DNA from 2 places in the Faecalimonas umbilicata genome. Region 2 is predicted to be linked to the other one. Evidence: predicted binding sites of a transcription regulator. Region 2 holds the regulator's gene; the other holds the start of a gene.
What was found. The regulator HrcA, encoded in region 2, represses chaperone genes, less so after heat shock. The targets are predictions, from matches to a motif close to TGTTAGCACTCNNNNNNNNNGAGTGCTAACA.
Positions count from the first base shown of each region.

Region 1 (7,456 bases), 420 kb from region 2:
CAGCGGTTCTGATTGCTTTGATCGCCGGAAATCGTCCGTGGGGTGTTCTTGTGGCGTCAGTTGCATTTGCGGCGATGCAAGTAGGAGCAAATTCTATGCAGAGACAGCTTGGGATTCCATCGGCAATTGTAAGTATTTTAGTAGGATTTGTAGTGCTTCTTATATTAGGAAGAAATATGTTTCAAAAGTCACTGTGGAAAAGAAAAAGCAGGGAGGAATAAGGATGCTGGAACAAATTTTTACAATTACTTTTTTCACTGCATTTTTGGCGGCGGCAGTTCGAATGGCAGTTCCGCTTATTTATGCAGCTTTAGGAGAAGTTTTTCTTGAGAAAACAGGAATTTTAAATATCGGACTGGAAGGCGTGATGTTAGGGGGAGCGTTCGGTTCTTTTGCAGGGGCATTTTATAGTAAAAGTATATTCATTGGATTTTTATGTGGAATGCTGGGAGGATGTCTGGTCAGCCTTATCCATGGATTTTTGTGTATCTATCTGTCACAGGATCAGTCTGTGAGTGGAATTGCTCTGAATATTTTTATGTTGGGAGTGACCAGTTTTGGATACAAACTGATGTCTGCCGGAGAAGCTTATCAGCAGGTGAAAACATTGAAAGTGATACGGATTCCAGTACTAAGTAAAATTCCGGTGATCGGGGAGGCGTTTTTTTGTCAGGATATTATGACTTATCTTGTAGTTCTGCTTGTCATTCTAGCAGCAGTATATTATAAGAAAACATCTTCGGGACTTGCGTTTGCGGCAATTGGAGAGAATCCACAGTCTGCAGATGCAGCGGGGATTTCGGTCTACCGTTATCAGTGGATTGCAATCGTTGTCAACGGAGTTATGGGAGGAATTGGTGGAGCGGTACTTGTCCTTGTGCAGCTTGGAAAATTCTCAGAAAATATGATTTCTGGACGTGGCTACATTGCACTTGCTGCGGTAATATTAGGAAGATATACGCCATTTGGTGCATTAGGAGCAGCTTTTGTTTTCGGAGGAGCAAATGCACTGCAGATTCGTCTTCAGGCATTAGGGGTTCCGTTACCGACACAGGCGCTTGCAATGCTTCCATATGTCATTACATTGGTAACACTACTGATTTCAATTGGAAAGAGCAATCAGCCAGACAAACTTGGAAAACCATATATCCGTGGTTCTAGATAAACACTAAAAGAGCGGTAGTGATAAGATAAAGTGACGTGGAAAAAAGAGAATTATAGATAGGGAAGAAGAATCCTGCAGAATATAGTCAGGATTTTGGAGGAAAGCGATGAGTAAGATTTTAATAAAAAATGCGAAAGCAATTGTAACCTGTAATGAAAAGGATGAGGTATTCTATGATGCGGATCTATTGATTGATGGTCCCAAAATTGTTGCCATTGGGAAAGATCTGAAAGCGGAAGAGGCTGAGGTGATTGATGGGAAAGGCAAATTCGTCTATCCGGGAATGGTGAATACTCATCATCATTTTTTTCAAACATTTGTAAGAAATTTGATTACGATTGACTATCCGCATTTGACGGTGATGGACTGGATTGATAAAATTTATCGTATTTTCCAGAAAATCGATGATCAGGTCATCTATTATTCTTCGATGACAGCTATGGCAGATCTTTTGAAACATGGATGTACGACAGCATTTGACCATCAATATTGTTATACAACTGCTACGGGGAAAAGTCCAGTGGACAGACAGATGGAAGCAGCAGCGCAACTTGGAATCCGTTACCATGCGGGACGTGGGGGGAATACACTTCCGAGGGAAGAAGGAAGTTCTATTCCGGCAGCGATGGTAGAATCAACAGAGGAATTTATCAAGGATTGCGAACGTTTGATTGATACTTATCATGATGCATCACCATATTCCATGAGCCAAATTGTCGTGTCACCGTGTCAGCCGATTAACTGCTATAAAGATACATTTGTGGAATCTGTAAAACTTGCAAGAGATAAAGGGGTTCGCCTTCACACACATTTAGGAGAAGGAGAAAGTGAAGGAATTAGAGCGCGTTATGGTATCCGTACCTTGGAATGGTGCGAACAGATTGGATTTATTGGGGAAGATGTTTTCTATGCACATGCATGGGAATTGACTTCGGAAGAGTATGCGCGGATCGCACAGACAAAGACAGGGATTTCTCATTGCCCGGCACCGGCAGTTCTTGGAGGATTTCCAATACTTGATATCAAAAAGCTTCAGGACATGGGAATAGTTGTCAGTCTTGGATGTGATGGATCTGCAACGAATGATAGCTCTAATGAACTTGATGCACTGCGCATGGCATATTTGATGCAGGCATACCACACAAAGGAAAGAGGCGGAAGTATTTCTGCGTATGATATGTTGAAAGTGGCGACAATCAACGGAGCGAAAACACTTGGAAGAAATGATCTTGGCTCACTGGAAGTTGAAAAGGGAGCAGATTTATTTATTATTGATACAAGAGGGCTGGAATTTACCGGAGCAATCCATGATCCCAAAAATCTGCTTGCAAGAGCAGGTGTGACAGGACCTGTCTGGATGACGATTGTTAATGGAAAGATTGTGTATGCAGATGGGCATCTGACTGGAGTGGATGAGGAGAAATTTGCCAGAGAAGGAGAGGGAGTCTGCACAAAGGTGTTGAGAAGTCAGTTTCCGAATTATTGGAAATAGTAGATATAATACAAGAGGCTTTTTGTCATGCATTTAGGAGTATGGACAAAAAGCCTTGTTGTTTTATGATTGATCCATACCGCAGGCGGCAGCGGATGCAATGAGGCAGCGATCATTCATAACGGCATCATAGAAGCGGAATCCACCGGAGAAGTTGTAAGCACGATATCCATTTCCTTCCAGAATTCTGGTGGCGATATAGCTTCTAAGACCACTTTGACACATGACATAAACTGGTTTCTCTTTTGGGAGTTCTTTTAGGTGTTCGCGCAGAACATCTACAGGGATATTTGTAAATCCAGCCATATGTCCTCTTTCGTATTCCTCAGGGGTTCGTGTATCCAGAAGAATAGCGCTGCCATCCAGGGGAAGCGTTTTAATATCTTCCAGATGGAATTGTTTTAACGTACCATCAGAAATATTTTCTATCATAAATCCAGCCAGATTGACTGGATCTTTGGCAGAAGAGTAAGGAGGGGCATAGGCCAGATCTAATTCTGCCAGATCTGAAGCTTTCATCCCGGCATGGATGGCTGTAGCAAGTACATCGATTCGCTTGTCTACACCTTCATATCCCACAATTTGTGCCCCAAGGATCCGGTAGGTTTCTTTCTCAAATACTACTTTCATCGTCATAACTTTCCCTCCGGGATAATAGCCAGCATGGCTCATAGGAGAGAGAATTACTTTGTCTACAGCCAGACCGGCTTTTCTGGCATTGGTTTCATTTACACCAGTGACAGCGGCAGTCATATCAAATACTTTAATCACAGAACTACCCTGGGAGCCAGGATAAGAACTGTTTTTTCCACAGATATGCTCTGCCGCAATACGTCCTTGCTTGTTGGCAGGTCCGGCAAGAGAAATTAAAGTATCTTGTCCGGTGACGGAATGTTTTATTTGTACGGCATCCCCTACAGCATAAATATCAGGTGCGGAAGTTTGCATATGCGCATTGACTAAAATACTGTCTTTTATACCAAGTTCCAGACCGGCATCTTTAGCTAGTTTTGTGTCCGGAGTAACACCAATAGCTAATACTACCATGTCTGCACAAAGAGGTTCCTCTTCTTTTAAAAGAACACGGACACCATCTGTAGTTTCCTGAAATCCTTCTACCGTATGTCCAAGAGCCAGTTTTACTCCATGTTTACGCATTTCATTATGGAGAAAGGCAGCCATATCTGAATCAAACGGATTCATCAGCTGCTTTGGTCGCTGTACAATGGTGACCTCCATGCCAAGCTCACGGAGATTTTCGGCTAATTCTAATCCGATGAAGCCTCCTCCTGCCAAAACAGCAGACTTTGGTTGGTTTTTCTCAATATAGGTTTTGATCCGCAGGGTGTCTTCTACGGTTCGCAGTGTAAAGAGTTTGTCGATATCTGTACCAGGAAGTTTGGGCTGGGTTGGCTTGGCACCAGGAGAAAGGATGAGCTTGTCATAGGTTTCCTCAAATTCTTCTCCTGTTTCCAGATTCTTTACAGATACTGCATGACGTTCCGGATGCAGGGAGGTAACTTCGTGATGTACCTTCATGGATACGCGGAAACGAGAAAGGAAGCTTTCTGGTGTCTGTAAAGTAAGAAGGTCTGAATCTGTAATTACATCTCCAATGTAATAAGGAAGTCCACAGTTTGCGTAGGAAATAAATCCAGAGCGCTCAAAGACAATGATTTCTGCATGTTCGTCCAATCTGCGGAGTCTTGCGGCAGCAGTTGCACCGCCAGCTACACCGCCTACAATTACAATTTTCATTTTATTTTTCCACCTTTCCTGTATAGGAAGCGATGCCTCCTATATTTTTTACATTCGTATACCCCATTTTTTTGAGTAAGATAACTGCTTGACGACTTCGGGCTCCTGAATGGCAGTAAACGAATACAGGTGTCTGAAGCTGTGTAGCAGGTGTTCCTTCGTATAAGGAGCGTAGAGGGACATTTTTGCTTCCGGGAATATGTCCTTCTTTGTATTCCTCAGGGGTTCTTACATCTAATAGTACGCCTTCTTTTGTATTGTGAAAAGCTAGCAATTCCTGATTAATATCAGGTAGTTTAAAAAAATCGAAAAAACTCATAATGTTACCTCCTTGTCACAGTATATTCGTTCCAATCGTTGATACTGCTGAATGATACAATCGTTGGATATCTTAAATCTGCCAGTTTTTGAAAAGCTGAAAAATAGGCAGAGCATCTATTTCTTTTTCATAATAAAACATTTAAAAGTTGATAAAAATACTATAATACAGAAAAAAGAAATATTCTGTGATGAGATTACAAAAAAAATATTAAAAATGTTAGCACTCGTCTATTGACATGGCTAACAACATATGTTATATCTATTATAGAACAAAAAGAAAGAGAGGTAACAAGATGAACATTAATAAATTTACCCAGAATTCATTGCAGGCGGTACAAGGATGTGAAAAAGTTGCCTATGAATATGGCAATCAGGAGGTAGAGCAGGAACATCTGCTGTATGCTCTTATCATACAAAATGACAGTTTAATCGCAAATCTAATCGAGAAAATGGGGATTCAGAAGCAGTTGTTTAGCAATCGCGTGGAAGAAGGATTAAGAAAACGCACAAAGGTACAGGGCGGACAAATCTACATTGGCCAGGATTTGAACAAAGCTTTGATCCATGCAGAAGATGAGGCAAAACAGATGGGAGATGAGTATGTTTCGGTAGAGCATATTTTCTTATCTCTGTTGAAGTATCCAAACAAGGAATTAAAGGCCATTTTCAGAGAATTTGGAATTACGAGAGAAGGATTTCTTCAAGCACTTTCTACTGTCCGAGGAAATCAGAGGGTGACAAGCGACAATCCGGAGGCTACGTATGATACTTTGAATAAATATGGAAGCGATCTGGTAGAACGAGCCAGAGAACAGAAGCTAGATCCGGTGATCGGGCGTGACGCAGAGATTCGGAATGTGGTCCGGATCCTTTCAAGAAAGACAAAGAATAATCCGGTATTGATCGGAGAACCTGGTGTCGGTAAGACTGCAGCGGTAGAAGGCCTTGCACAGAGAATCGTCAGAGGAGATGTGCCGGAAGGTCTGAAAAATAAAAAGATTTTTGCGCTGGATATGGGGGCACTTGTAGCTGGAGCCAAATATCGCGGGGAGTTTGAGGAACGTCTGAAAGCGGTACTGGAAGAAGTGAAGAACAGTGCTGGGAATATTATTCTTTTCATTGATGAACTTCATACAATTGTTGGTGCAGGAAAGACGGATGGTGCGATGGATGCCGGCAATATGTTAAAACCGATGCTGGCGAGAGGTGAATTACACTGTATTGGTGCGACAACGTTGGATGAATACAGGCAGTATATCGAGAAAGACGCGGCTTTAGAGAGAAGATTTCAGCCGGTTATGGTAGATGAACCGACGGTGGAAGATGCCATTTCTATTCTTCGTGGATTGAAAGAACGCTATGAAGTATTTCATGGTGTGAAGATCACAGATAGCGCACTTGTGGCAGCTGCAACACTCTCCAACAGATATATTACAGACCGTTTTCTGCCAGATAAGGCTATCGACCTTGTAGATGAGGCATGTGCTTTAATTAAGACAGAGTTAGATTCTATGCCGACAGAGATGGATGAACTGCGAAGAAGGATCATGCAGTTAGAGATTGAGGAGGCTGCATTGAAAAAGGAAAATGACAGACTCAGTCAAGAGCGTCTTGTTCATTTGCAGCAGGAACTGGCAGAGATGCGGGATGAATTTGCCGGAAAGAAAGCGCAGTGGGACAATGAGAAAACATCTGTGGAACGTTTGCAGAAGATCCGTGAGGAGATAGAGCAAGTCAATCAGGAGATACAGAAAGCACAGCGTTCTTACGATTTGGAAAAGGCGGCAGAACTTCAGTACGGAAGATTACCGCAGCTGACAAAGCAGCTTCAGGAGGAAGAAGAACGTGTCAAAGGAAAATCGATGACACTTGTGCATGAAAGTGTCACAGAGGATGAGATTGCAAGGATCATCTCACGCTGGACGGGCATCCCGGTGGCGAAGTTAAATGAAAGTGAGAGAAGTAAGACCCTTCATCTGGACGAAGAACTTCATAAAAGAGTGATCGGACAGGACGAAGGTGTGACGAAAGTGACGGAGGCAATTATCCGTTCCAAAGCAGGAATCAAAGATCCTACAAAGCCGATTGGTTCTTTCTTATTCCTTGGACCGACCGGTGTTGGTAAGACAGAACTTGCAAAGGCACTTGCGCAAAGTCTGTTTGACGATGAGAGCAATATGGTTCGGATCGATATGAGTGAATATATGGAAAAATATTCCGTGTCACGTCTGATCGGAGCACCTCCGGGATATGTCGGATATGATGAAGGAGGACAGTTGACAGAGGCGGTGAGAAGAAAACCATATTCTGTTGTACTGTTCGATGAGATTGAGAAAGCACATCCAGATGTATTCAATGTGTTGCTTCAAGTATTGGATGATGGTCGGATTACAGACTCACAGGGACGTACCGTTGATTTCAAAAATACGATTTTGATCATGACATCGAATATCGGTTCTACGTATTTGTTAGATGGAATTGATGAGAATGGGGAAATCAAAGAAGAGAGTGAGACTCTCGTTATGAATGATCTGCGGGCACACTTCCGGCCGGAGTTTTTAAATCGTCTGGATGAAATCATTATGTTTAAGCCACTGACGAAGAAAGATATTTACGAGATTGTTGAGTTGTTGATTCAGGATTTAAATAAAAGATTGCAGGATTCTCAAGTGAAGATAGAACTGACAGAAGCTGCAAAGCAATTTGTTGTGGATGGCGGA
Region 1 covers NZ_AP031411.1:893,241-900,696, forward strand. Annotated here, with positions in the region: gene ACGG81_RS04285 (ABC transporter permease) at 1-221, shown strand, start outside; gene ACGG81_RS04290 (ABC transporter permease) at 224-1,165, shown strand; gene ACGG81_RS04295 (amidohydrolase) at 1,272-2,657, shown strand; gene ACGG81_RS04300 (FAD-dependent oxidoreductase) at 2,721-4,415, opposite strand; gene ACGG81_RS04305 (rhodanese-like domain-containing protein) at 4,417-4,734, opposite strand; gene clpB (ATP-dependent chaperone ClpB) at 5,030-7,456, shown strand, end outside.
Region 1: the regulator HrcA is predicted to act here: its motif matches at 4,952-4,982, upstream of clpB (ATP-dependent chaperone ClpB).

Region 2 (7,456 bases):
AGTTAGTTCGTCAAATCTTCTAAGCGCTTCTTTTGCCTCTGCACTTAATTTCTCCGGTGTCTGGATCACAAGTGTGACATAATGGTCTCCTCGCACTTGTTTGTTGCGGAGAGACGGAACACCTTTCCCTCTTAAGCGCACTTTTGTATCTGTCTTTGTTCCCGGTTTTACGTTGTAGATCACATCGCCATCCACAGTGCTGATGCGCACATCTCCACCGAGCGCAGCCTGTGCAAATGTAATCGGAGCTGTTGAGAAAATATTCATATCCTGACGTGTAAAAATTGGATGTCTGGATACTGTTACCTCTACGAGCAGATCTCCTCTCGGACCGCCATTCGTTCCCGGTTCTCCTTTATCACGGATGCGGATACTCTGTCCGTTGTCAATTCCTGCCGGAATCGATACTTGAATTTTCTTCCGGTTTGATACGTATCCAGTTCCCGCACAGTCCGGACATTTCTCTCTTATGATCTTACCGGTTCCGCCACAGTCCGGACAAGTCTGGACGTTCTGAACTGTACCGAAAAATGACTGGGAAGTATATACCACCTGACCTTTTCCGCCACATTTGGAACAAGTCTCCGGACTGGTTCCCGGCTTTGCACCAGTTCCATTACACTTCGGACACGGATCTTTGATCACAAGATCTAACTCTTTTTCACATCCTCTGATTGCCTCTTCAAATGTGATCCGAACTCCTTTGCGGATATTCATACCTTTCATCGGTCCATTGCCTGCACGTCCGCCTCTGCGGCCGCCGCCAAACAAATCTCCAAAAATATCTCCAAAAATATCCCCGAAATCCGCACCATTAAAATCAAAGCCGCCAAATCCGCCGGCTCCTCCACCGCCGTTTTCAAATGCCGCGTGTCCAAACTGGTCATATTTGCGCCGTTTCTCAGCATCACTAAGTACTGCATATGCCTCAGAAGCCTCTTTGAATTTTTTCTCGGCCTCCGCATCTCCCGGGTTCATATCCGGATGATATTTTTTTGCAAGTGCACGGTAAGCTTTCTTTAATGCCGCATCATCTGCATTTTTATCTACTCCGAGCACCTCATAATAATCTCTTTTTGTTTCAGCCATTGTTCTTCTACCTTTCATTTCATAAGGAAATTCTGCGAAACCTGATTTCCCACTGTCTGTGAGTCTTCAGATCCCGCAGAATCCGTGCAGGTAATGCACTTATCTGGTCTTATTATACTTCTTTGTAGTCTCCGTCTACCACATCGTCACCGTTAAATCCTTCTGGTGCCGGTCCTGCTTCCGGTGCTGGTCCTGCCTGCTGTGCTCCAGCTGCTGCGCCTGCCTGTTCGTACATCTTTGTAAATAACTGCTGTGCACTTGTCATTAATTTTTCTTTTCCTGCTTTGATCTCTTCTACCTGTGCATCTGTCATGCTCTCTGGTGTAGATTTTGCAAGAATGTCTTTTAATGCCTGGATGTCAGCTTCTACTGCTGCTTTTTCATTTGCATCAATCTTGTCTCCGACTTCTCCAAGTGCTTTCTCTGTCTGGAAGATCATCGCATCTGCATCATTTCTTGCATCGATTGCTTCTTTTCGTTTTTTATCCTGTGCTTCAAATTCAGCTGCTTCTTTTACTGCTCTGTCAATCTCGCTGTCTGACATGTTAGAACCTGCTGTAATTGTAATGTGCTGTTCTTTTCCTGTTCCTAAATCTTTTGCAGAAACATTTACGATACCATTTGCATCGATATCAAATGTAACTTCGATCTGTGGGATTCCACGTGGAGCTGGTGCGATTCCGTCAAGTCTGAACTGTCCGAGAGATTTATTATCTCTTGCGAACTGTCTTTCACCTTGAACAACGTTAATGTCTACTGCTGACTGGTTATCTGCTGCTGTAGAGAATACCTGGCTCTTCTTTGTAGGAATCGTTGTATTTCTCTCGATCAGTCTTGTAGCGATACCACCCATTGTCTCGATAGATAATGAAAGAGGAGTTACATCCAGTAATAAGATGTCGCCTGCACCTGCATCTCCTGCTAATTTACCACCCTGAACAGATGCTCCTAATGCAACACATTCGTCTGGGTTTAATGATTTGGATGGCTCATGTCCTGTCAATTTCTGTACTTTTTCCTGTACCGCCGGGATACGTGTAGATCCACCTACTAATAATACTTTTCCAAGTTCAGAAGCTGAGATTCCCGCATCAGATAACGCTCTTGTTACAGGCTCTGCTGTTCTTTCTACAAGGTCATGTGTCAATTCATCAAATTTTGCTCTTGTAAGGTTCATATCAAAGTGTTTTGGACCTTCTGCATTTGCTGTGATGAATGGCAGGTTGATGTTTGTTGTTGTTGCGGAAGAAAGTTCTTTTTTCGCTTTCTCTGCTGCTTCTTTTAATCTCTGAAGTGCCATCTTATCTGTAGATAAGTCGATTCCTTCTGCACGTTTGAATTCTGCTAACATGTAATCTGTGATCTTCTGGTCAAAGTCATCTCCACCAAGTTTATTGTCACCTGCTGTTGATAATACTTCGATAACTCCGTCACCGATCTCGATGATAGATACGTCGAAAGTACCTCCACCTAAGTCGTATACCATGATCTTCTGTTCTTTTTCATTGTCAAGTCCGTAAGCAAGTGCTGCTGCTGTTGGCTCATTGATGATACGTTTTACATCAAGACCAGCAATCTTACCAGCATCTTTTGTTGCCTGACGCTGAGCATCGTTAAAGTAAGCCGGAACTGTGATAACAGCCTCTGTTACTTTCTCTCCAAGATATCCTTCTGCATCTGCTTTCAGTTTCTGAAGTACCATTGCAGAAATCTCCTGTGGAGAATATTTCTTATCATCGATCGTTACTCTGTAATCAGTACCCATGTGTCTCTTAATAGAAGAGATTGTCTTATCAGCATTTGTCACTGCCTGACGTTTTGCAGGTTCTCCAACGAGACGTTCTCCTGTCTTTGTAAAAGCAACAACCGATGGTGTTGTTCTTGCTCCTTCTGTATTTGCGATGACTGTCGGCTGTCCACCTTCCATAACAGCTACACAGCTATTTGTTGTTCCTAAGTCAATTCCAATGATTTTTCCCATGATGAAATCCTCCTATATTTTATACTAAGTTTACTTACTCTATCTATTGTTGATAAAATTCAAAATGCTTTATGCATCTTAAATGAATTTTTAATTTGCTACTTTTACCATACTATGTCTTACTACCGTATCTCTGTATGTGTAACCTTTCTGGAACTCTTCTACAACGATATTCTCCCCGACTTCCTCATCTTCTACATGCATCACTGCATTGTGGAAATCCGGATCAAATTCATTTCCAACTGCCTCAATCGCTTTCACTCCGACAGAATCCAGTGTCGTCATAATCTGTTTGTAGATCATCTCCATACCGGAAACGAAGGAATCTTCTTTCTGCTCTTCTGTAACAGCTCCGAGTCCTCTCTCAAAATTGTCTACAACCGGAAGAATCTTCTCGATAATATCTTTTGCCCCGATCTCGTACATCGCTGATTTTTCTTTCTCCGTACGCTTGCGGAAGTTATCAAACTCTGCCATCTGACGTGTGAGCTTATCTTTTAATTCCTCGATCTGCTCATCTTTTTTATCTTTTTTCGGCTTTCTTTTAAACAGCCCTTTTGCTCCTTTCTCGGAACCTTCTTCTGCTGTCTCTTCCAAAGCTTCCTCTTCGGATGCTTCGCTGTCAGCTTCTTCCTCAACGGTTTCCTCTGCAACCGCTTCTGTATCTTCTCCCGCTGCTTCCTGAGCGGCGTCCTGTTCCTCTGCCGCTTTCTTTGCTTCCTCTACGGCTTCTTTTACCATTTCTTCCTGTGTCATCTTCTTATCCAATGGTCGTACCACCTTTCTTATGATTTTTTATGAAATATCGCATCCAGTTCTACCATCAACGTCTTTAATGTCTTCATGACATTCTCATAATCCATCCGCTTCGGACCAATGATTCCAACTGTCCCCTGCATGCCCTGCCCAAGCTCGTAAGTCGCTGTCACAACACTGCAATCCTTCATCGTCTGTACCGGTGTCTCACTTCCGATATAAACTTGAATTCCTTTGTTCTCATCGCTTGCCAGCGTCTGTGTCACAAGTTCTGCCAACTGCTGCTTTTCTTCAAAAGCACTGATGATCTCCTGTGCACTCTGCTTGTCGCTCAGCTCCGGATATTTGAAAATGTTTGTCGCTCCGCTTGTGTAAATCTCAAGGTCATTATCAAGCTGAATCGTATTTGCCACTGCATCAAGCACATCACTGATCACACCGCTGTGAATTCCTGCCTGTTCCTTCAGTCTGGCGATCATGCCAAGATTGATATCTTCGACCGCAATTCCATTCAGATTGGTATTCAACAGCATATTCAACTTCAGCATTGTCTCATTGTCAAGCGGCTCTGCAACCGCCACAATCTTATTCTTAATAATGTTGCCTTCCATGACGATCACCGCGATGATCTGATTGGCATCCACCTGCGAAAGCTGGATGAACTTTAACTTATTCCTATTATAAGTAGGAGCAGAAACCATCGTCGCATAATTTGTACTATTTGCCAGCACTCTCGCAGCCTGCTGCAAAAGCTGTTCCATCTTATCGGCCTTCTGAAGCATCTTCTCCTGCATCTCAGTGATCTCATGCTCCTTATCCTCCATCAGCATATCTACATAAAGCCGATATCCTTTGTCTGAAGGAATTCTTCCCGCCGATGTATGAGGCTGTATGATATATCCCAGATCTTCCAAATCCGCCATCTCATTGCGGATCGTCGCAGAACTTAGATTCAAATCTGTATATTTGGAAATCGTTCTGGATCCTACCGGTTCCCCGGTCTCTAAGTAGGTCTTAATGATCGTCTGCAAAATCTTAAGTTTCCGATCATCCAATCCATGATCTGCTTTCATCTCACACCTCCTCGTTTTTCTTTATTAGCACTCCATTCTTACGAGTGCTAACACCTTACGATTATTAAGATAGCACTATGCTTTTCGTTTGTCAACCTAGTTTACATATTTTTTATATTTTTTGTAAAAAACTATTTTCTATCGAGATTATGTACATTTTTAGAAACTTTCAATCCAAAAAAGCAATCAAAAAATTTCCGGAACCTTTCTATCATTCTGAAAATTTTTCAATTGCCTTTCTATCTGAAACATTTTTATAGGTTATAACAAGAACTGTGCAAGTACATAGTTGCTCAGATCATTTCCTCTCTTTGTCAGGCAGATTCGCTCCTCCTCTTCGCGAAGCAATCCTTCTTCTTTGAGTTTTTCCAATACCTCTCCATATACTTCCTGTATTTCTCTGTGATACCGTTCTCTAAATTTCTGCTTGTTTACCCCCTCTTTCATCCGAAGGCCAAGGAACATTGTCTCCTCCACCTGTGCATTCCAATCTAGCGTCTCTTTTTCCTCCTCGATCTGATCCAACCTTCCATTTGCCCGGATATAAAGATCCGTATCTGAAATATGCTGATACCGCTCGTTTTCAATCAAAGATGCCGCCCCAGTGCCGATCCCAAGGTACTCCACCCTCTGCCAGTATCCTTTGTTATGCCTGCACGCATATCCCGGCTTCGCATAGTTAGAAACTTCATATTGTAGATATCCTGCCGCTTCCAGCTTCTCTGCGGTCAATTCATACATGCGGCGTTCTGCTTCCTCATCCGGAAGCTTTGGGAAGTTCTTGCCTGTATCCATCTGTTTCCCGTCATCAGCCAAACATTTCTCACACTGACTATCCTGCTCTTCTTTTGCGTTCTCCCCATAAATCTCGTAAAATAGCGTCCCTTCCTCAATGATCAGACTATACGCAGAAATATGTTCCGGATTCATTCGGATCACGGTATCCAATGTGTGCTCCCAGGATTCCACTGTCTGCCCTGGGATTGCCGAGATCAGATCTATATTAATATTCTGAAATCCCGCCTTCCTTGCCAGATCATAACTCTCTTCAAACTGCCGCATCGTATGTACACGCCCAAGCAGCTTCAGTTCCTTATCATCGACCGACTGCAGTCCAAAACTGATCCGGTTGATCCCACATGCCCTGTATGCCTGCAAATTTTCTTTTGTGACCGTACCCGGATTCGCTTCCATCGTAATTTCCGCATCTGCTTGGATCTCAAACACATCCCGGAGCGCATCAAAAATTTCTTTCATCCGACCTCCCGACAAAATCGATGGTGTTCCTCCTCCAAAAAAAATCGTTGTAACTCGATAATTCTCTGCCAACTTTTGATACTGCCTGATTTCTGCCACAAGCGCTGTTACATAGCGATCTATCGTCTCCCTCGGAGCCGGACCGGACAAAAAATCACAATATGCACATTTTTTCATACAAAACGGAATATGAATATATAATTCCAATTCTCTCTTCATGCTCAGTCTCTCTTTCTTTTCTCTATTTCTTATCCGCCTGCACATCTTGTACACGCAAAATTTATTGTTCTAAATATCAGTACAAAGGGAAAATAGATTTCTGCTATCCAAATATAAGGCAATCGTTTTACCTACAAGGCAGAAAAAGACAATACTATCCGTCTTCATCGATGGATGCTTCTCTCGTGGTTAGTTCATGCTTCCTATTTTAACGCTTCTTAATACCACTACTCTGTTTTCTTCTTCTCTCTTCCAGTCATCTTCTTGTACTCTGTTTTTAGGTGCTTCTCTCCTATATGTCTGGTGTTTTCTAAGATGTTCCCGAACAGATAACTCTGCCCTGGACAATATTATAGCGATTTTCATTTCCATTTGTAAATATCTGAATAAATTTCTTTTACTTTTTGCAGGAAAACTGTATAGGCTCTTTCCTTTTTGCCTATCCTATCTACGAGGTGAGAAACATGTCTTATATTGCTCCTGAAATACGGGAAAAATTTGAATCCTTATCGGTAAATCTGAAAAATACTATTTTAGAAAGAAATGTGCGGATCCAAAATATCCACGACTTGATCAAAGTATTGGAAGACATTGTGGCAGAGGATGAATAATTCTCCTCTGCCACAATAATGTTACATAAAATCTTCTTGTTCGTTAAACACTCTCTTGTTCTTCGATAAATTTCAGAAGCCCTCTGCATCCGTCCAGAACATCCCGATAAGTCAGATCAAAGTTACCGGTGTACCATGGGTCTGCAATATCTCCTTTCCGTTCTGTAAAATCTAGCAACTTGTACACTTTCTGTTCCGGATCCTCTCCTAAAATCCGGTACATATTCCGAATATTCTGCGTATCCATTCCAATTAAAAAATCAAACTCGTCATAGTCGCTTTTCTTAAGCTGTCGGGCACGATGATCCCCACAGAAAATCCCTTCCGCTTCCAACTTCCGGCGCGTGCCATAGTGGACAGGGTTGCCGATTTCCTCGCGGCTGGTGGCAGCAGAATCAATGTAAAAATTAGATTCCATGCCAAATTGGGTTACTAAATGTTGTGCGATGTATTGAGCCATGGTGCTGCGG
Region 2 covers NZ_AP031411.1:1,313,634-1,321,089, reverse strand. Annotated here, with positions in the region: gene dnaJ (molecular chaperone DnaJ) at 1-1,089, opposite strand, end outside; gene dnaK (molecular chaperone DnaK) at 1,202-3,070, opposite strand; gene grpE (nucleotide exchange factor GrpE) at 3,161-3,826, opposite strand; gene hrcA (heat-inducible transcriptional repressor HrcA) at 3,856-4,899, opposite strand; gene hemW (radical SAM family heme chaperone HemW) at 5,161-6,375, opposite strand; gene ACGG81_RS06285 (hypothetical protein) at 6,565-6,747, opposite strand; gene ACGG81_RS06280 (hypothetical protein) at 6,840-6,986, shown strand; gene ACGG81_RS06275 (low molecular weight protein-tyrosine-phosphatase) at 7,030-7,456, opposite strand, start outside.